DNA from 4 places in the Paenibacillus sp. FSL K6-2441 genome. Region 3 is predicted to be linked to each of the others. Evidence: riboswitches for the same ligand, from Rfam matches in the RefSeq annotation. Region 3 holds a riboswitch; each other region holds the start of a gene.
The links. Region 3 has a riboswitch for cyclic di-AMP ahead of NSQ80_RS05910 (KamA family radical SAM protein). Riboswitches for the same ligand answer to the same signal wherever they lie in the genome.
Positions count from the first base shown of each region.

Region 1 (5,100 bases), 950 kb from region 3:
GTTACGTGGTGGATATGGACTTGGAGAAATACTTTGACACCGTCAACCAAAGCAAGCTCATCGAAGTGCTTTCAAGAACGATCAAAGACGGACGAGTGATCTCGCTCATCCATAAGTATCTCCGGGCGGGAGTCGTCGTGAAGCATAAGTTTGAGGACACGGAAATCGGCGTACCGCAGGGAGGGAACCTAAGTCCGATTCTCAGCAATATCATGCTGAATGAATTGGACAAGGAACTGGAAGCAAGAGGACATCGATTCGTGCGATACGCAGACGATATGCTCATATTCTGCCGGAGCAGGAGGAGTGCGGAGCGTACCCTGACGAAAATTCTCCCTTACATCGAGAAGAAGTTGTTTCTCAAGGTAAACCGGGAGAAAACGATCGTGGACGATGCGACAAAAGTTAAATTTCTTGGCTTCTCATTCTACCAGAGCAAAGGGGAAACGCGGGTCAGAATCCATCCCAAATCCGTATCCAAGATGAAAGCTAAAGTGAAAGAGCTAACGTCGAGAAGCAACGGAATGGGCAACACCGACCGGGCGCTGAAGCTTAGGCGTTACATCATGGGATGGGTAAATTATTTCAAGCTTGCTGACATGAAACAACTACTCCAAACCACTGATAAATGGATGAGAAGGCGTATCCGAATGGTCTTCTGGAAGCAATGGAAACGAGTGAGGACGAAACTCGAAAGGCTTATATCGCTCGGAATTCATGAACAGAAGGCGTGGGAATACGCAAACACAAGAAAGGGCTATTGGAGAATCTCCAATAGCCCAATCCTCTCGAAGTCCCTCGGTAACAATAGGCTGAAGAACCTCGGATTCCTTTTCTTTTCTGATTATTATCGACAAGTTACTGCGCATTGCTAATGGAACCGCCGTATACCGAACGGTACGTACGGTGGTGTGGGAGGTCGGCTGCCTAATTAATGGGTAGCCTCCTACCCGATTAAAAATGGTAAAAAAGTATTCAGTTAGTCATCGATTCTAGTTAGGGAGAGTGATACTGTAAATGGAGGATTCGACTTCTATTGGAGTGCTAATGAAGATAGATAAAAACCGTGCCTTGCTCACTGTTAGGTTCTCTTCAGTAGCTAGACAAAATTAGGCTTCCACAGAGGATTCTTCTTGGTCTATCGAGTTCGCTCTGGAGATCAAGGAGAGCGCATTGTTTTCGCTCGAAATGATTCACTAAGTGGAAAACTTCAAAGTGGAGTAAGTAGTAACAAATCCACTCGTTACTGATAATCGATTCCTGCTTCAAATGGCGCTATAATAAGCATGATCATACAAACTAGACAGACAGCATGGGAGAGGAGCGGCGAGGAGCATGTATGGAAATGATGGGGTACTGGATAGGCGGACACTGAAGGCGGCCTTTGACCGGACGGTTTATCAAGTGGTGGGCCACGGAAAACGGAATGTAGAGGTGCTGAAGCAGGCTTTTGCCGAGATCAGCGGCGGGGTAGACAGCGACATGTACGGTACAGGACAAGCGCTGGAAGCCTTCGAAAGGAAAATGGCTGCGGTGCTCGGCAAGGAGTCGGCTGTATTTTTTCCGAGCGGCACGATGGCGCAGCAAATTGCTTTACGGATTTGGTGCGACCGTAAGGGATCGAAACGTGTGGCCTATCATCCTTTATGCCATTTGGAAATTCATGAGGAAGACGGATTAAAGGAACTGCACGGGCTGGAGCCGATTCTCCTGGCGGATAAGGATCGGCTGATTGAGATGGAGGACGTTCGGCAACTGCCGGAGGATGTCTCGTGCCTGCTGCTGGAGCTGCCGCAGCGCGAAATCGGCGGTCAGCTGCCGCCGTTCGCGGAGCTTGAAGCCATTTCCGCCTACTGCCAGGAGCGGGGCATTAAGCTGCATCTGGACGGAGCCCGACTGTTCGAAGTGTTGCCTTACTACGAAAAAACCGCCGCAGAGGTTTGCGCCCTGTTCGACAGCGTCTATATCTCGTTCTACAAAGGCATCGGCGGAATCGCCGGAGCCATATTGGCAGGGGATCCGGAGCTGACGAAGGAATCTAAGGTGTGGAAAAGACGCCATGGCGGGGATCTCATCAGCTTGTATCCTTATTTTCTGAGTGCGGATTACTACTATGAGCAGCGCATAGGAAAGATGGGGATGTATTATCGGCAAGCGCAGGAGCTCTCCAGTCTGTTTAATCAATGTCATCGGATGAAGACCGTCCCGGCGATCCCGGTGTCCAACATGTTCCATGTTCATTCGGACGTTCCCAAGGATCGATTGGAGCCCGTGCTGATTGAGGTATATCGGGAAACCGGGGTTGGCTTAACCTCTTTCGTCAAGGAGAAGGCAGATGGGGGAAGTACCTTTGAAATCAGTATCGGAGATCGCTATAGCGAGGTGCCGGAAGATCGGCTGCAGCTGGCGTTCGAGCTGCTGGATAAGAAGTTGAGAGGACTCTCGTTTTAAACCTGTATCGGTTTGAGATCAGAACACCGTAGGAAGCGACTGGATGTCGCTCCTTACGGTGTTTTTTGCATGTATGCTTCGATAATTCAAGCCTGCCCTCAAAAATGAATGCAAGAGGATGATGTATGCGCTTCCTCGAACAAGGTCGATCCCATTTTCCGACCCATTCGCCTTTTCCTCATCTTTACACTTCTTGAGGCGGGGAGTATGATTCATCCGTAGCAATTTGATATGGCGAAAATACCTGATCGCTGAGTTCTTTCTTTATTTCAGAAAGAAACGGGGGAACCAATGAAACGCGTCCAAAAGGGCGGGTTTCCGGGGTGAATCGCTTGATTTGGCCAACTTGGCCAAACTGCGTAGGGCTGCTTTCGTGCCCGAATCCGTCAGCTAACTCCGTAAGCGTCCGAAAGAGGGAATTGTCGCAGTGATCTGCTTGAACTTTTTAAAGCGGCTGCGGGAAGGTCCAACTTTCCTGCGGCCTTTTTGTGTTGTTCGCTGCAGGAATGGGAAGCCTAAAGGACTACGAGCGGATCAGGATTGAAGGCTATTTTGAGAATGAAAAGAGGATTTCATCATGGTAAGCAAACTGAAGCGGGTACTGATCGGCAGACCGATGAAAAGTACCGAAATTGAAGGAGAAAAGCTAAGCAAACTTAAGGCATTGGCCGTATTGTCGTCGGACGCGTTGTCCTCCGTGGCATACGGTACGGAGCAGATTTTGATCGTCCTGATGGCGGCGGGATTTTCCGCGCTCTGGTATTCGATCCCGATCTCGTTTGCGGTACTTGGGCTTCTGTTGATTCTGATTCTGTCGTACCGCCAGACGATTTTCTCCTATCCGACTGGGGGCGGGGCCTATATCGTAGCGATGGATAACCTGGGGCGGTCAACCGGACTGCTGGCCGGCGGCTCGCTGCTTGTTGATTATATACTGACGGTAGCTGTAAGTTCGTCAGCCGGTACAGATGCCATAACATCCGCATTCCCTATGCTGCATGATCAGCGGGTGCTGATCGCCCTCCTGATGATTACTATACTGACCATCATGAACCTGCGTGGGGTCACGGAATCGGCTTCAATGCTGGCGGTTCCGGTATATCTATTTGTGGCCTCCATCTTCGTCCTGATTGTGTCGGGACTCTACAAGTATTGGACTGGCGGGATTCATGCCAGCGCACCGGAGTTCGGGACGGCCGTATCCAACGTCAGCTTGTTCCTGCTGCTCAAGGCGTTCAGTTCGGGGTGCTCGGCCTTAACGGGGGTTGAGGCGGTGTCCAACGCCATTCCGAACTTCAAGCCGCCGGCGGAGCGGAATGCCGCAACCACGCTGGTGATGATGGGTATCATTCTCTGCACCATGTTTATCGGTATTAGTGCGCTGGCCTATTGGTACGGAATTGCTCCGGATCCGAAGGCCACCGTAATATCTCAAATCGCTGAATCGACCTTTGGGCGCGGGATCTTGTACTACTTGATCCAGGGCATTACAGCATTAATCCTGTTTCTGGCAGCCAATACGGCTTATTCGGCCTTCCCGCTGCTGGCGTTTATGCTCGCCAAAGATAAATACATGCCGCATGCGTTTATGGTGCGCGGTGACCGGCTTGGCTTTTCAAACGGAATTATCTTCCTGGGCGTAGCCTCGGCGCTGCTGGTTCTTGGATTCCACGGCGACACGGAAAGCCTGATTCCGCTCTATGCCGTTGGGGTATTTATTCCGTTCACCTTGTCCCAACTGGGGATGATGGTGCGCTGGATCAAGCGCAAGCCGCAAGGTTGGGTGTTCCGGCTTACGATTAACACGATTGGCATGCTGACGACGCTGGGCATTACGCTCATCTTCATTATCACGAAGTTTTCACATGTCTGGTTCGTATTTATCTTCTTGCCGCTCGTGATGTTTATTTTCTACCAGATCCATCGACATTATATCAATATCGCCGACCAGCTTCGGATTGACATCGATAAAGACAAACCTTGCATAAAGGGCAGCACGATCGTCGTGCCGGTGGCGGGCGTTACCCGTGTCGTGATGAACTCGTTAAGCTACGCCAAATCGCTGACGGATAACGTTGTTGCGGTGTATGTCGGATTTGATGATGAGGACATCGAACGGATGGAGAAGAAGTGGGAGGAATGGAATCCGGGGGTTCGGCTCATTACGCTGCGCTCCAGCTTCCGCAGCATTATCCGGCCGCTGATGAAGTTCATTGATACCGTGGAATGGAAAACGGCGGAGACCGATCACATTACCGTCCTGATTCCTCAGTTTATTCCTCGGCACTGGTGGCAGAATATTTTGCATAATCAGTCGAGCTTGTTGCTTAGAGCTTATTTGTTTAACAAGAAAGATATCGTCATTGCGACTGTACCTTATCATTTGCAAAAATAAGCAAATTCCCCCGAAGCCGTCGCAACGGCTCGGGGGACCTTAGTTTAATTATTGAATTTGATCCAGCAGCTGATAAGCTTCCTGTTTGGTTTTCACCTGCAGCAGCTGTTCGCGGAATGCGTCATCCATCAGCTTGCGGGACAGCATTTGCAGAATTTTTAAATGCTCATTGCCTTTGTTTTCGGCAGGGACAGCGATCATAAAGATCAACTTAGCGGGCGTTCCGTCCGCGCTGCTCCAATCCACGCCTTCCG
Region 1 covers NZ_CP150174.1:425,052-430,151, forward strand. The annotation lists gene ltrA (group II intron reverse transcriptase/maturase) at 1-875, shown strand, start outside; gene NSQ80_RS01850 (beta-eliminating lyase-related protein) at 1,336-2,451, shown strand; cyclic di-AMP (ydaO/yuaA leader) riboswitch at 2,691-2,871, shown strand; gene NSQ80_RS01855 (APC family permease) at 3,029-4,846, shown strand; gene NSQ80_RS01860 (fructose-specific PTS transporter subunit EIIC) at 4,895-5,100, opposite strand, start outside.
Region 1: another riboswitch for cyclic di-AMP. It lies ahead of NSQ80_RS01855 (APC family permease); the one in region 3 lies ahead of NSQ80_RS05910 (KamA family radical SAM protein).

Region 2 (5,100 bases), 1.3 Mb from region 3:
TACCAACCATTGCCAGATTAGTCAACCTATTTATGGTATAGTTCAACATTATTTCTAAAAAATTCGGATACACAACTCCGAGAACCTTTACGGAATCTAGCAAGTTCACAATGATCTATAATTCGACATTTTGGAAATCGTCATCCGGTCATTTTACGACACAATTCGACATATCTTGTCGTCTCCACACGGTGACCCGCCAAATTTTATGAAAAAGGAGTGTTGGTTCATGCATCGTCGGCTTAGCGAAGAAAAAGTGTTCAAAGACCCCGTACATAATTATATTCATGTACAGGACGAAGTGATCTGGTCGCTCATTAATACGCCGGAATTCCAGCGGCTTCGCCGGATTCGTCAGCTTGGAACATCGTATTTGACCTTTCATGGCGCCGAGCATAGCCGTTTTTCCCATTCGCTTGGCGTTTACGAGATTACGCGGCGGATTATTTCGCAGTTTGAACGAAGCGGCTACACCGATTGGCCCCGCAGTGAGAAATTGGTAGCTTTGTGTGCGGCGCTACTGCATGACCTGGGGCATGGTCCGTTTTCCCATTCTATAGAAGAAGCTTTTCAAATGCATCATGAGGATTGGACCTGCAAAATCCTCTTGGGGGAAACCGAGGTGGGGAACGTCCTGCGCGAGATTTCTCCGGATTTTCCGGACAAGGTGGCTGCGGTGATCCGGAAGGATTACGAAAATCCGATTGTGGTGAACTTGGTCTCTAGCCCGCTGGATGCGGATCGGATGGATTATTTGCTGCGAGATGCTTATTTTACCGGCGTAAACTACGGGACGATTGACATGGACCGAATTCTGCGGATGCTTCGACCTTTTCAAGGGCGGGTTGTTGTCAAAGAATCGGGGATGCATGCGGTGGAAGACTATTTGATGTCGCGGTATCAGATGTATTGGCAGGTCTATTTCCACCCGGTGACGCGGAGCTCGGAGATCATTCTCCGGCAAATTTTGCGACGGGCGAAGGAATTATACCGGAGCGGGCATTCCTTTAACTTCTTGCCGCATCCGCTGCCATTTTTATTTCAAGGGGATATCGGCGTTGCCGATTATTTGCAGCTGGACGAAGCGTTGATGCAAACGGCTTTCATGCAGTGGACGCGGGAAAAGGATGAGCGATTAAGCGATTTATGTTCCCGGTTTTTAAATCGCAAATTGTATAAATATGTAGAATTGGACACGCCGGAACTGGAAATGCTGGAGGAGATTCGGAACGCTTTTAGACAAGTGGGCCTACAACCTGAATACGACATGGAAATTGATTTTCCGACCGATCTGCCGTATGATGTGTTCCGTCCGGACGATGGGGTTCGACAGAAGCAAATTTTGCTGTTGGACCGGCAGGAACGGCTCCGGGAAATTTCAGAAGTATCGGATATCGTGCGGTCGATCAGCGGCTTGCACCGAGGGAAGACGCATTTGTACTATCCGGATAATAAATTGTGTGCTGTGATAGATCGGCTGCCCCGCCCGGTAGCCCGCATTTTCGAGCAACGGAATTAGGAGGATGACAAGGTTTATGTTATTTGATACGCATACGCATTTGGATGCTCCCCAATTTGACGAGGACCGCGAGGAAGTGATCGCGCGCGCCGTGGAACAAGGGGTTACGCGGATGATTAACATCGGATTTAACCGCGAGACGATCCCTTCGACCATGAAGTTGGCAGAGACCTATGACTTCATTTATGCCGCTGTCGGCTGGCATCCGCAAGACGCGATTACAATGCAAGAGGGCGATTTGGACTGGATTGCAGAATTGTGCAAGCATGAGAAGGTCGTCGCCATCGGAGAAATTGGGCTGGATTATTATTGGGATACGTCACCTAAGGACGTTCAACATAAGGTTTTTCGTGAGCAAATTGGACTGGCTCGCAGCTTGGGCATGCCGATTTCCATTCATAATCGGGACGCTCACGAAGACGTGGTACGCATCCTTCGGGAAGAGAAAGCCAATGAAGTTGGAGGCGTGATGCACTCTTTCTCCGGCAGTTGGGAAATTGCCAAAATGTGTCTAGATTTGGGATTTCATTTGTCGTTTGGCGGGCCGATTACGTTTAAAAATGCAAAACAGCCAAAAGAAGTGTTGGCCAAGACGCCGATGGATCGATTGCTGATCGAAACGGATTCCCCTTATTTAACGCCGCATCCATATCGTGGTAAACGGAATGAGTCCGCTCATGTCCGCTTGGTTGCAGAAATGGCAGCCGAGCTCAAAGGGGTCACTTTTGAGGAAATCGCGGAAATTACCACCCGAAACGCATTGGAACGATTTGGAATCCCGAGTATTTGAGAGCAAAACGGATGAAATAAAGAGGATTTCGGAAAGATTAATGCTTTTTAACCCTCAAAAACAAGGTCATTACATTTTTTTAACCATTTTTTTAAAAAAACGTGGTTGATTCGTCCTTTACAACCTGCATCGAAACAGGATAGAATCTTTTCAGTATCGATTCGGTTCGTTTTGAACCGTACGATGCTTGGTTCCATGAACCAGTCTCGCTGAATCTCCTATGACGGAGAACGGGGGAACCAATACGGATTGCAGTTGGCGATAGCCTGTATGCGTTCGTATTCGATTTCTTTCCAGGGTCTATGGGGTGAATTCAAGGTCATTGCGCCATGAGCGAATGTACTGAGAAAGGGCGGCTCTCTTTCGCCCGAACCCGACAGCTAACCTCGTAAGCGAATAAGAGAGGTCACTCGTGCAGCTATTACACCCAAGACATTCAAGAAGCCACGAAGGAGTTCCTCTAACTCTTTCTCCCGGCTTCTTTTGTTTTGAATAAAAGTAATAGGGTCGTCATACTGTTGGAAAACAGGAGGTGACGACAAGCAGGAGAGACTGGTCAAGGATGCAAAACGCTTAGGATTAAATTTAAGATCAGTGTTCAAAAAGTCAGGTTTTTCAGCACCGAGAAGGTTGGATGAAGCTTGGGACTGAGTAGCGCAGCGTACATGGGGGTACGTGAGCAACGGAAGGCCCGGCTGAATTCAAGATTCGATGCCGAATTCACTTCTTGACCTGCTTCGTGATCAAAAGATGACTTTTTGACTACCTTAGGCGTTTTGTAAAAAGTAACTGTAGTCGCGTCAATCGTTATCATGCATCGACCTAGACGGCGGGACTATGAAGGAGGACGGAAGAAATGGGCATTTTCCGCAAAGAGGAGACCCATGAATCACGCTCATCCAGCATGTCTTACGCAATGCGATGGAAGCATGAGAATTTACGTCAGATAGCGTTCGTCGGCGTTCTGGCCATCGCGGGAATCATCATCATCCTAATCTGGCTGTATAGCCAGGCACAGAAGGAAGTATCCCTGATTGTGGACGGGAATGTCCAGTCTGTGGAGACAACCCAATCCAGTGTAGCTCATCTGCTGGAGGAACAATCGATTAAGCTCAGTGCGAAGGATTCAGTATCCCTCCCGCTGGAAAGCTCGCTGAAGAACGGTGACCGCATTGTCATAGTACGCGCGAAGCCGGTCAATGTGACCGCGGACGGCAATACGAAAGTCCACTTCACGACGCAAAGCAAAGTAGAGGGCGTATTGTCCGAGCTCGGCATCACTTTGGATGAAGACGACAAGGTGACCCCGGCATTGGACAGTAAAGTTACCGAGAACCTGAATGTCAAGGTCGTTCGGGTCAGCAAGCAAACGGTGCAGAGCAAGGAGACTGTGCCCTTTAGCGTGGTCAAAACGTCGGACGACAAGCTGCTAAAAGGTACCACGAAGGTCATTCAAGAAGGTACCGAAGGTCTGGTCATTCACAACATTGAGAAAACCTACGAAGACGGAAAATTCGTGGCGAAGCGTTGGCTCGGCAAAGAGGTCTCCAAGGACCCTCAGCCGAAGGTGATCGCAGTCGGCACGAAGAAACCTACCGAGGTCCTGTCGGCCAGCATAAGCCGTAAGGGAAATACGGTGAACATCAGCGGGACGACGACCAAAGGTGGCGTCTCATTCAAATATAAAAAGATCCTGAAAAATGTTACGTTAACCGCGTATTCGGCGGAAGAAGACGGGATAGGCACCCGTACGGCTTCGGGTACCCGCGTGACGGAAGGCAGAACGATTGCCGTTGATAAAGACGTCGTTCCGCTTGGTTGGTGGGTATACATCGAAGGAGTCGGCTTCCGTAAGGCAGAGGATACGGGTGGAGCCATCGATGGAAATAAGATGGACGTCTATTTTGATAGTCTGAAGGATGCTAAGAAATTCGGCCGCAAGAAGGGCCGCACCGTATACGTAATCGGTCCGACGAAGCCGGAATTGAACTAAGATCTCGTTCTCTTTCGTTTTACAATGCGGAGGGAATGAGATAGTATTAGGATGATGAATAAGACAGTGGATTAGAAGGACAGTGGATTAGAAGAGGATGATATGATCCTCTTCTTTTTGTTATTCTGGTGGAGACAAGCAAGAACAGGAAGGAAGACAGATCCATGATCAAAGAGGTCATCGTGGTGGAGGGCCGAGATGACACCGTGGCCATTAAACGAGCCGTAGAGGCGGATACGATTGAGACGGGGGGTTCGGCGATAGGCGAAGCCGTGCTAAAGAAAATCGCTTTGGCGCAGGAACGCCGGGGCGTGATTATTTTTACGGACCCCGACCATGCCGGGGAGCGGATTCGTAAAATCGTGGCAGCGCGGGTGCCGGGCTGCAAGCACGCTTTCCTGCCTGAGGTCGAAGCTACGAAGAAAGGCGACATCGGGGTGGAGAATGCCTCGCCGGAGGCGATCCGCACCGCGTTGTCCCGGGTGCGCAGCGAAGCGCCGGGAGTAGAGGCCGCAATCACCTGGGAAGACTTGATTAACGCAGGGTTAATCGTACACCCGCAAGCTGCGGCGCGGCGAAAAGCGCTGGGCGAGCTGTTGGGTATCGGATATTGTAACGGAAAGCAGCTCTACAAACGGTTAACCGTGTTCCGCATCAGCCGCGAGGAGTTTGCAGCTGCGTTAGCCGAGTTGGAAAGCAAAGGAGTTTAAGAACCATGAGCATAAGGGAAGACGTATCCACACCGCGCCGGACGAAGGAGATCATTCAGCGGCACGGTTTTTCGTTCAAAAAAAGTCT
Region 2 covers NZ_CP150174.1:29,366-34,465, forward strand. The annotation lists gene NSQ80_RS00135 (HD domain-containing protein) at 230-1,519, shown strand; gene NSQ80_RS00140 (TatD family hydrolase) at 1,536-2,309, shown strand; cyclic di-AMP (ydaO/yuaA leader) riboswitch at 2,507-2,719, shown strand; gene NSQ80_RS00145 (3D domain-containing protein) at 3,166-4,302, shown strand; gene rnmV (ribonuclease M5) at 4,467-5,012, shown strand; gene rsmA (16S rRNA (adenine(1518)-N(6)/adenine(1519)-N(6))-dimethyltransferase RsmA) at 5,018-5,100, shown strand, end outside.
Region 2: another riboswitch for cyclic di-AMP. It lies ahead of NSQ80_RS00145 (3D domain-containing protein); the one in region 3 lies ahead of NSQ80_RS05910 (KamA family radical SAM protein).

Region 3 (5,100 bases):
AAAGACATGTTCGCTGCCGTGATGCAAACGTCCCGGGCGGTCGTCGACGGCTCAGAGAACTTGTCCCGTTCGGTTACGACGTTTGAGGATCTGATCGCCCGTTCCAATGTAGCGACGAAGGAAATCGAAGCCGGCAGCATGACGATTGCGTCCGCAGCGGCCGAAAACGCCCGTGCGATGGAAGAAATTTCGCAAGGTGTACAGCACATTGCCGCTTCGTCTGCCGAAGTCACCGAACAGATTGGACAAGCTGCGGATGAAGCCGGTGCCGGGAATACTTTGGCACAAACGGCGGTTACGCAGATGCAGCATGTAGAAGATGCGGCTAATCGGACGCTGGGGCATATCCGCACGCTGAATGATCGCTCGGAGTCAATTTCAAACGTTGTCGTAACCATTACGGAAATTACGAAGCAAATTAATATTCTGGCACTGAATGCGGCGATCGAAGCGGCACGAGCCGGCGAGCACGGCAAAGGGTTTGCTGTCGTCGCCGAAGAAGTCCGTAAGCTGGCTGAGCAGTCCCGCCAGGCGATGGAGGAAATCGGTGAGAACCTGCTCAGTATTCGAGAAGAATCGGAAAACTCCGTCAACGCTATGCAACGGGCCAGCGAGGAAATCGTCTCCGGAACAGAACGGGTGAAGCAAGCTGGTCAGGCGTTTGAACAATTAACTAAGCTGATTCAGAACGTGAACTTGACGATTCAATCGGTCTCAGCATCCACCCAAGAGGTATCCGCCGGTACCGAGGAAGTGACCGCATCGGTGGAGGAATCCGCCAATATTACCGCCAAGTCGCTCGCTAACATGGAGCAAATCAGCAGCTATTCGCAGCAACAACTGAGCGAAATGGAAAATCACGCGCGTACGGTTCGTTCGCTGCATGAGCAGGCGTTGGCGCTGCAGGAGTCGATCGCAAAATTCCGGATCTGACTCTAAAAACAAAACGTACCCTTCACGCTCCCCTGATCGGGGAAGCGGAAGGGTACGTTTTGTTTTATCCCGTAATGGACACTGCGCTTGCAGCGTCTTCCGTTGGCTGATCCGACTGCGTATCCAGCTTCGATTCCGGCTTCTTCCAGTACGCTTCACTGCCTGGCAGATCGTCGAACCAGGTAGCATCATCCGGGCAAGGCAAAATCATAAATTTGCCGTATTCACCGTCCCGGGACTGATGATATTTGAGATAAGCCTGCCCGTTTTCAATGGCCAGGATTTCGATTTTTCCCGAAGAATGGCTCATTGAAAACCGCACGCGTTTGCCAAGCCCCGATGTACGGGCTTTCGCTTCCTCCACCAGTTGATATGCTCGTTTCAGCGGGATCACGAAATCAGCATTTCCGGCAACGGGACGATTGATAAAGAAATAGTACGGAGTGACGCCGGCCCACGATAAGCGGTCCAGCAATTCGCCAAGCACGGCCGCATCATCATTGATGCCTTTGAGAATCGGCGTTTGATTAACCACGATAGCCCCAGCGTCGTGTAACGCCTGGAACCCTCTTTGGGCTTCAGGGGTAATTTCGCGCGGATGATTGATATGCGCCATGACATAAATCCGTTGGTCTACAGTGGAGAACTCCCTAATCAGATCCAGCAATTCCGGATCTTCATAAATACGCATAGGATTAAAAACAGGAATTTTGGAGCCGAGTCGGATGATTTTTACATGCTCAATGGCTCTTAGCCGTTCGAGAATCGAACGCAGTTTCTTTGTAGCCAAAATCAAGCTGTCACCGCCGGTTAACAGGACGTTGTTGATCTCCGGATGCTGGGCGATATACTCGATGCCAGGCGTGACATCCGCCATCGCTTCCTTCACATCGTTGCGAAACAACCGTTTACGGAAGCAATACCGGCAATAGGAGCCGCAAACCTCGGACACGATCAGCAGCGCGGTCGTGCGGTATTTATGCTGGCAGCCAGGCACCACATAGTTCGCCGCTTCGTCGGAAGCGTCCCAACGCCCGTATTCCTTCAGCTCTCCCGTATTGGGGATCACCAACTTGCGGATCGGGTCCTCTGGATCATTCCAGTCGATCAAATTCAAATAGTAGTCATTCACCCGAAAAACGAATTTGTCCGTAATCGGTTTCAACTCCTGCCGCTCCTGCTCGGACAACTGGCTCACCTTGGCAATATCGGTGATGTACTTCGGACTAGCCATAAATCCTCTCCTCCTTTAATAGTGCGATGCGTAAAGAAGAAGCTCGAAACTTGCAGTGAATGCGAGTACTCCGCCGAATGCTCGGGTCAAAGGTCTTGCAGAACGCAAAAAGACCCCGCTTCAAAGAACAGGGTCATTAATTGATGACTGAAATAATATTAAAATGACCCATCCACTGCAAACGAGGTTAGCTGACGGGCTCGGGAAAGATGGTTCCCTACGTTAATCCTACAACGATTCGCCCCAAAAGATTGGTTCCCCCGCTTTTCGACTTTACCCATCGAAAATTAAGCGTACTTTTATCCTACCCTAACATCACCCGATTTGTCAAAGCTTACCTTGGATCCCGGCGATGTCGTAAATGAGATCCATGCGCAAATGCCTGCGAACCTGCTCCGCTAACCGATCGAAGGCTTCCTCCTTCCGCGAGGAAGAAACAAAGGTGACGCTCAAAGGTTCGAGCCCTTTGCTCGTACGCAGTCCGTCCAGCCAAGCACGTCGCCAGGCATCATTATGAAACACTCCGTGCAGATACGTCCCAAACACCCTGCCATCGGCGCGGGCTGCGCCTTCCGGATGTGTTTGCGTCTCAGCCTGTTCTAACTCCGGGGCTGTCCCTGACCCTTGTACTGGCTCCTCATTGACCCGAAGCATAAATAAGGGACGAGTGTCCCGCAGCTGCTGGGTCGAGCCGGCATGAATCTCATAGCCTGAGATCGGCAGCCGGCGGTTCTTAGAGTGCAGCGATATCGGCTGGTCCTCGCACGTATAGCCGTGCACCCGTACCGTTTTTTTGCCTGGGAGGAAGGTTGTTGCCAAGGGGAGCAGGCCCAATCCTAACGCAGACCTCGGTTCATTGGACTCCACGCCTTCGGGGTCATGCAGTTGTTCTCCCAGCATTTGATATCCGCCGCAGATTCCGACCAGCTGGGTGCGCGTCTCCTCTTCAATCAGGCTGCAAATAGCCTCCGCCAGCCCTTGCCTACGCAAAAATTCCAGATCGCTGATCGTATCCTTGGTCCCCGGTAAAATCACCGCATCGGGATGCCCAAGCTCCGACAGCTTGCTTACATAACGTAGCGACACGTCCGGTTCGGCGGCCAACGGATCAAAATCGGTGAAGTTGGAAATATGCGGGTAACGGATGACTGCGATGTCCAGTTCCTTACTTGGCGCTTGCTCTGGATGGGCAGGATAGGTATCCAGGACAACGGAATCCTCTGCTTCGATATCCAGATCAGGCAGAAAGGGGAGCACTCCTAGTACGGGAATTCCGGTCCGCTGCTCCAGCCAATCCAGCCCGGGCTGCAATAGAGACAAATCGCCGCGGAACTTGTTGATAATGAACCCTTTTACGCGGGCGCGTTCGTGTGGCTCAAGCAGCTCCAGGGTACCAACGAGAAAAGCAAAAACGCCGCCGCGGTCAATATCCCCCACCAAGATCACGGGAGCATCCGCCCATTCAGCCAAGTTCATGTTGACGATATCCCGTTGCTTCAGGTTGATTTCGGCCGGGCTCCCAGCCCCCTCGATCACCACAATGCCATGCTTGTCGCGGAGCCGGCTGAGCGCTTCCATCACCAGCGGCTTGGCTTTAGGCAAAAATTCCTCACGATAATCAGATGCGCTTAAGTGGCGGTAAGGACGCCCATGAACAACGATCTGCGAATGCATGTCCCCAGTTGGCTTGATCAGTACCGGATTCATGTCGGTGGTGGCGGCAATGCCGCAAGCCTCCGCCTGAATGCCTTGGGCCCGTCCAATCTCTTGGCCGTCCGCTGTAACATACGAGTTCAAAGCCATATTTTGCGACTTAAACGGAGCTGGTCTAAGCCCATCCTGCGCAAAAATACGGCACAGCGCCGTCACGATCACGCTCTTGCCCACGTCAGACGCCGTCCCTTGAACCATGAGTACAGCACCTGATGCTGATGCGCTTTTTTCCTGATCCTGATCCAGAAGCTTCTTATGATTTTCGCCCATCGCGTTCCCCTCCTTTCCAAACCGTGCAGCAGTGTAGTATCTTGCCAGGGCCTTTTACACCATTATCCCCTTCGATCAGGTGGTGGTGATGACGCTCGACCTTTCCACCATTATCCCTCTCGATCAGGTGGTGGTGATGACGCTCGACCTTTCCACCATTATCCCTTTCATTCAGCATACGGTGATAATGCACGATTTTGATTCTCCGCTACTTAACAGTCGACCTGTTTCTCTTAGGATTCTCGATTAATCTGTCCAGCTCTAACCTTCTTCTTTTCTCCTTGGTTCTGATTCAAGGGGATAATGATGCAAAAGCGCTCGCCGTAGAAGGTCCCCTCCCCCAAGAGCACCTCCGCTCCGCGAGTTATCAATGGGCAAAAATCAGCACTGCAAGCAGCAACAGGACAGCTTCCAACCCTTCGCCCAGCGCCCCGTAGGTATCGCCGGTCAAACCGCCGAGCTTGGCATTGATTCGTCGAGCGGCCCAAGTTCCCGCCGCCCAGGCGATAAAGGGAGACAGGCCGATAAACAGCAGCGATCGCAGCAAAGCCGATTCCTCCATTCCTCCCAGCAACACGAGCAAAGTGAGCAGCAACACTACAACGGATATCGTCACCGCCATGATGGTGCTCCCCCAGGCATCCCGTTCGCTGAAGCCGTGGAATTGCGCAGCCAATCCCTCACCTTGCCGGGCCATGGGCCAGCGGTGCATCGCCCGGGTCATAAACCACCGGCTCCACAGAGGTGCCAGCCATATCGCCAGCCCTGACGTCAGCAGGCCCCCTTGGAAGAGCGAGGTCAGCAGCGAGGCTTTGAGCATCAGCAATAGGACGCAGGCCAGCACGCCCATGGCGCCTACCCGGCTGTCTTTCATGATCTCAAGCATCTTGTCGCGTGACCGGTAGCTCAGCAGTCCGTCGGCCGTATCCATCCAACCGTCCAAATGCAAA
Region 3 covers NZ_CP150174.1:1,375,052-1,380,151, reverse strand. The annotation lists gene NSQ80_RS05915 (HAMP domain-containing methyl-accepting chemotaxis protein) at 1-933, shown strand, start outside; gene NSQ80_RS05910 (KamA family radical SAM protein) at 998-2,167, opposite strand; cyclic di-AMP (ydaO/yuaA leader) riboswitch at 2,329-2,471, opposite strand; gene NSQ80_RS05905 (cobyric acid synthase) at 2,495-4,078, opposite strand; gene NSQ80_RS05900 (hypothetical protein) at 4,134-4,343, opposite strand; gene cobS (adenosylcobinamide-GDP ribazoletransferase) at 4,518-5,100, opposite strand, start outside.

Region 4 (5,100 bases), 990 kb from region 3:
CATCCACAGAAAATAGCGAAGCTTTCGCTATTTTCTGTTTTTTTGCTTAAGGGTTTAAGGTAAAGGAGGAGGAAGGAAGGCGTTATGGACTTAATTTCAATGTTTATGGAATACCGCAGTTACTTCTTGGCCGGTGTTCAGTATACCCTACTCTTGGCAGCGATCAGCGTGATATGCGGCTTCTTTCTTGGTTTGTTGATCGCACTATTGCGCATGTCGCCATGGGGGATCCTACGGTTTCTGGGGCATGTGTGGGTTGAATTTCTGCGTGGCACCCCAATGATGGTACAGCTGTTGATTATTCACTACGGGTTCGCATTTATGTTTGATATTAATTTCACCCCGATTCAGTCAGGTGCGATTACATTGTCCATTAACAGTTCGGCTTATTTGGCGGAAATTTTCCGTGCCGGCATTCAAGGTGTCGATCGGGGACAAGGGGAAGCGGCCCGTTCCTTGGGGATGACCAAAGGGATGGCTATGCGCCATATCATCATTCCGCAGGCGATCAAATCGGTGCTTCCCGCGATTGGCAACGAGTTTATTACGATCATTAAAGAATCGTCGATCGTATCGATCATCGGTACGGCCGAGCTGATTTATCAAGCACAGTCCGTCGTGACGATTACGTACGATGGGATGACGCCTTATTTGATCATCGCCATTATGTACTTTATTCTGACATTCACGCTGTCTCGGATTTTGGGCGTGTTCGAAAGGAAGTTGAAGACCAGTGATCACCGTTAAAGGTTTGCATAAAAAATTCGGCCAACTCCATATTTTGCGCGGGATCGATCTGGAAATCTCCAAAGGCGAAGTTGTCGTCGTCATCGGTCCTAGCGGGTCGGGGAAAAGTACGTTTCTCCGCTGCCTGAACCTGTTAGAGGTTCCGACCGAAGGGGAGATCACCTTTGAAGGCGCTTCGATCACCGCCAAGGGACATGACATCAATAAAACCCGCGAGAAAATGGGGATGGTGTTCCAGCACTTTAATCTATTCCCGCACAAGACCGTGATCGACAACATTACGCTCGCGCCGATTCGCGTGAAGAAGCTCGATAAAGGCAAAGCGGAAGCGATCGCCATGGACCTGCTTCGCACGGTTGGACTGGAGGATAAGCGGGACGCCTATCCGGCGCAGCTCTCCGGCGGACAGAAGCAGCGGATTGCGATTGCCCGCGCATTGGCTATGGAGCCGCATGTGATGCTGTTTGATGAACCGACGTCGGCCCTGGACCCGGAAATGGTCGGAGAGGTGCTTGACGTTATGAAGAACCTGGCTGAACGGGGAATGACGATGGTTATCGTTACGCATGAGATGGGATTTGCCCGTGAGGTTGGCGACCGCATCCTGTTTATGGATCAAGGTGTCATTCTGGAGCAAGGTACGCCGCAAGAGGTGTTTGGGGCGCCGAAGCATCAGCGTACGCAGGATTTTTTAAGCAAAGTATTATAAATCTTAAGGACCGTCCGAGCTTCCATTCGGGCGGTTTTTTGTCCTCCGATGGATCGAACGTACGATCTAAATTTACACTCTTTTTACCTTTGAACACAAAAATGTAACCAGTCCAATCAAGCAATTCCGCCGTTTGGTGGGATTTACCTGACCTATTGGTTACAAAATTGTGATATATTAAGTAGGCCGAAACCTGAACTTGAGGTGCGGGGGACGAAAGATGAAAACAGGGGCTGCCTAGCTGACTGTTTTCTTGGGGTGAAGCGTATCGAAGCGATGCGCCGGGAATGATCCTTTTTCCCGAATCCGACAACTAACTCCGCAGGCGCAGTAAAAAGGAGGGCAATTCATTTGAATACTCGTATTTGGTCTAAAATTGCAGCAACGGCGCTGATCGCCGCAAGCCTTACGATTCCGATGCAGACGACTTCCGTCCATGCAGACGCGGTACATAAAGCCGTGGAAGGAGATACTTTTTATCTTCTTGCCAAAAAATATGGCGTAGATATGAATAAGCTCATGGCTGCCAACCCATCCATCAATCCGAAAAATATTTACGCTGGTTTAAAAATCACCATTCCGGGAGTTCAAACCCAAACGACGGGAGTTGCTTCCGCTGCTCCGGCGAAGAAGGAGAGCGCAGCTACGACAACTGCTTCCGCTTCCAAGCTCAAGGTCATGTCTACCGGGAACGTGGTTGAAGCATGGGGGAAAACCTTTACTTACTCGAAAACGATCAATGTGAAAGCATCGGCGTATTCGGCATCAGCTAGTGAGAATGGAAAATGGGGCGCGGTTGACTACTTCGGCAACCCGCTGAAGCTTGGTACCATCGCTGTTGATCCGAATGTCATTCCGATGGGCACAAAGGTGCTGGTGACCGGCCACAACCATGACGGTCTGCCGGATCAGGCTTTTGTAGCTACGGCCACCGATCAGGGGGGCGCAATCAAGGGTAACCGGATTGATATCTTTATTCCCGGCAGCGCAGCAAATGCGAAATCGTTTGGTTTCCAAGATGTGACGCTTTACGTATTAAATTAAACACCTTGTTTAAAAAAGTCGGTCAGAATGTATCCTGGCCGACTTTTTGTGCTTGCTGGCGAAGTGCCTGATTTTCAGAAGATTCCCAATACATCAGCGGTATTTGGTCGTATGCAGCAGCTCGGAAAGATCAACGAATTGATACCCCTGTGCCTGCAAGGCGTCGATGATCTTCGGCAAAGCCTGGATGGTGCCGGTTAAGTCGGAGCCAACGCCGCCGCCTGAGTGCTGAAGGATGATCGAGCCGGGCCCCGCCGTGCGCATCACGTTGGAGATCACTTTGTTCTTGTCGATCCCTTTCCAATCCTGTGAATCCACATTCCAATTGACGAGGGTGTAGCCGTTCTTTTTCGCCCATTGAACCTGTTCTTCCTTGATTTCTCCATAAGGCGGCCGAATCAGCTGGGGACGGTATCCAACGACGTTCTGGATAATTTTCTCCGTGCGTAAAATCTCGCTCTGGAACTGCTTAATGGAGCGGTTGCGGAAGTTCGGATGATTAAAGGAGTGATTGCCGATGAGATGGCCTTCGTGATGCATCCGCCGTAACAGGCCGGGAAACTTCTTAGCCCGTGCACCAACAACAAAGAAGGTGGCTTTGACCCCTTTCCGGTGAAGCACGTCCAAAATTTGCGGCGTAAACCGCGGATCCGGACCATCATCGAAGGTCAGTGCAATCTGCTTCACCTCCGGCCCCCGGAAGATGAAGGTTTCTGAATATTTGCGCCGCAGCTCACCAAGATCTGCCGGCTTGGCACCTGCGGGCACGAGTGCCGCCTTCTTGTCCGCCTGGTCCCCCTGAGATTCTGGCCCTCTGTTTTCGAGATCCAGTGCGGCGGCTTTGACGGGATAAAATTCCGTCCCGCCCACCATGATCAGAGAAGCGGTCATGCAGCAGACCAGAGCATTCTTAAGCTGAATAAGCAATTTGAAGTCCCCCTTCAACCCAAAACTGTACATGTTCTCTAGTATCCCCTAACTTTTTCAGATCATGATGGATTGTGAAAAATTGCGCTGATTTCCTCTCATGATTCGCTGTGAGAGATGTCACAGACGATCCCGCTAAAAAATTGCATCCTTTGATGAAGTGTAATCAAATGGGGTGGGGTGAACATATGGCAATCGTAGTGGCTAACGAGGAAATATCACCAGGGGTGTTCAAACTGTCCGTACAAGGGCGATTTACGGGAAAAATGGGGCAATTCTACATGTTGCGTGCAGGAGAACGCTATCCGTTACTGTCCCGACCGATCAGTATCTTTGATCTCGAAGAGGATCGGCTGGATTTCTTGATCCGGGTTGCGGGGGTAGGTACGACCCGGTTATCTGAACTGAAGCAAGGCGACCGATTGACCTTGGACGGGCCGTTTGGTAACGGGTTTCCGCCGCTGGAGGGAAGAACCGCCTTTGTAGGCGGTGGCATCGGCATCGCTCCGTTTTATTATGCGCTTAGGGAAGCACCGCAGGCAGACGTATATCTCGGTTACAGCCGCGAGCCTTATTTGGTAGAGGAGTTCCGTGCGATGTCCCGCGGCAACGTGACGGTGGATGTAGGCGGCTCGATTCTAGAGAAAGTGGATTTTCGGGCGTACGATACGGTAATTGCTTGCGGGCCTCATCCGATGTTGCATGCCGTCCAGCGCAAACAGGCGGAAAGCGGCGGCCAGGCCAAGGTATACGTCTCCTTGGAGAATCGGATGGCATGCGGAATCGGTGCTTGCCTTGTCTGCAGCGTGAAATGCAGAGACGTCCGGAAGAAGGCTTGCGCTGACGGGCCGGTATTTTTGGCGGAAGAGGTGATGTTTGTATGACGGATTTATCGTGTCGCCTCGCTGGAGTCTTTTTTAAAAATCCGATCGTGATGGCCTCTGGAACGTTTGGCTTTGGTCAGGAATATGGTGCGATTTATGATATCAATCAACTAGGCGGGTTGTCCGGAAAAGGGTTGACGCTGCATCCAAAGGCAGGGAACGAAGGCGTTCGCGTAGCTGAGACAGCGTCGGGGATGTTAAACAGCGTTGGATTGGAGAATCCGGGCATCTACGCCTTCCTGCGTGAGGAATGTCCGAGATGGGAGCAGCTGGATCTGGTACGGATCGTGAATTTGGGTGGGAATACGATTGAAGAGTACGTGGAAGGTGCGAGGCTGATCGATGAGGATGCGGCTTGGCGAAGACGGGAAGGCAGAACCGCTGTTGACATGATCGAGCTGAATATTTCCTGCCCGAACGTCAAAGCCGGGGGCATGGCGTACGGGATCAAAACGGAGATCGCCCGGCAGGTCGTTCGCGAGGTTCGGGCTGCGACGACGCTGCCGCTGATCGTCAAGCTGTCGCCCAACGCCGAGGATATCGTGGGCATGGCGGTGATGTGCCAGGAGGAACAAGCGGATGGCGTTTCGCTGATCAATACGTTTTCGGCGATGAAAATCGACATTACCAAGCGTAGGAGCGTGTTCGACAATCTGTATGCCGGTCTGTCCGGTCCGGCAATTAAGCCAATCGCTTTGCGGATGGTGCATCAAGTCTGTCAAGCCGTAACCCTGCCGGTAATGGGGATGGGCGGCATCAGCTGCGCAGAGGACGTCGTTGAGTTTATTA
Region 4 covers NZ_CP150174.1:2,365,629-2,370,728, reverse strand. The annotation lists gene NSQ80_RS10750 (amino acid ABC transporter permease) at 85-747, shown strand; gene NSQ80_RS10745 (amino acid ABC transporter ATP-binding protein) at 734-1,456, shown strand; cyclic di-AMP (ydaO/yuaA leader) riboswitch at 1,631-1,799, shown strand; gene NSQ80_RS10740 (3D domain-containing protein) at 1,874-2,500, shown strand; gene NSQ80_RS10735 (polysaccharide deacetylase family protein) at 2,594-3,427, opposite strand; gene NSQ80_RS10730 (dihydroorotate dehydrogenase electron transfer subunit) at 3,616-4,311, shown strand; gene NSQ80_RS10725 (dihydroorotate dehydrogenase) at 4,308-5,100, shown strand, end outside.
Region 4: another riboswitch for cyclic di-AMP. It lies ahead of NSQ80_RS10740 (3D domain-containing protein); the one in region 3 lies ahead of NSQ80_RS05910 (KamA family radical SAM protein).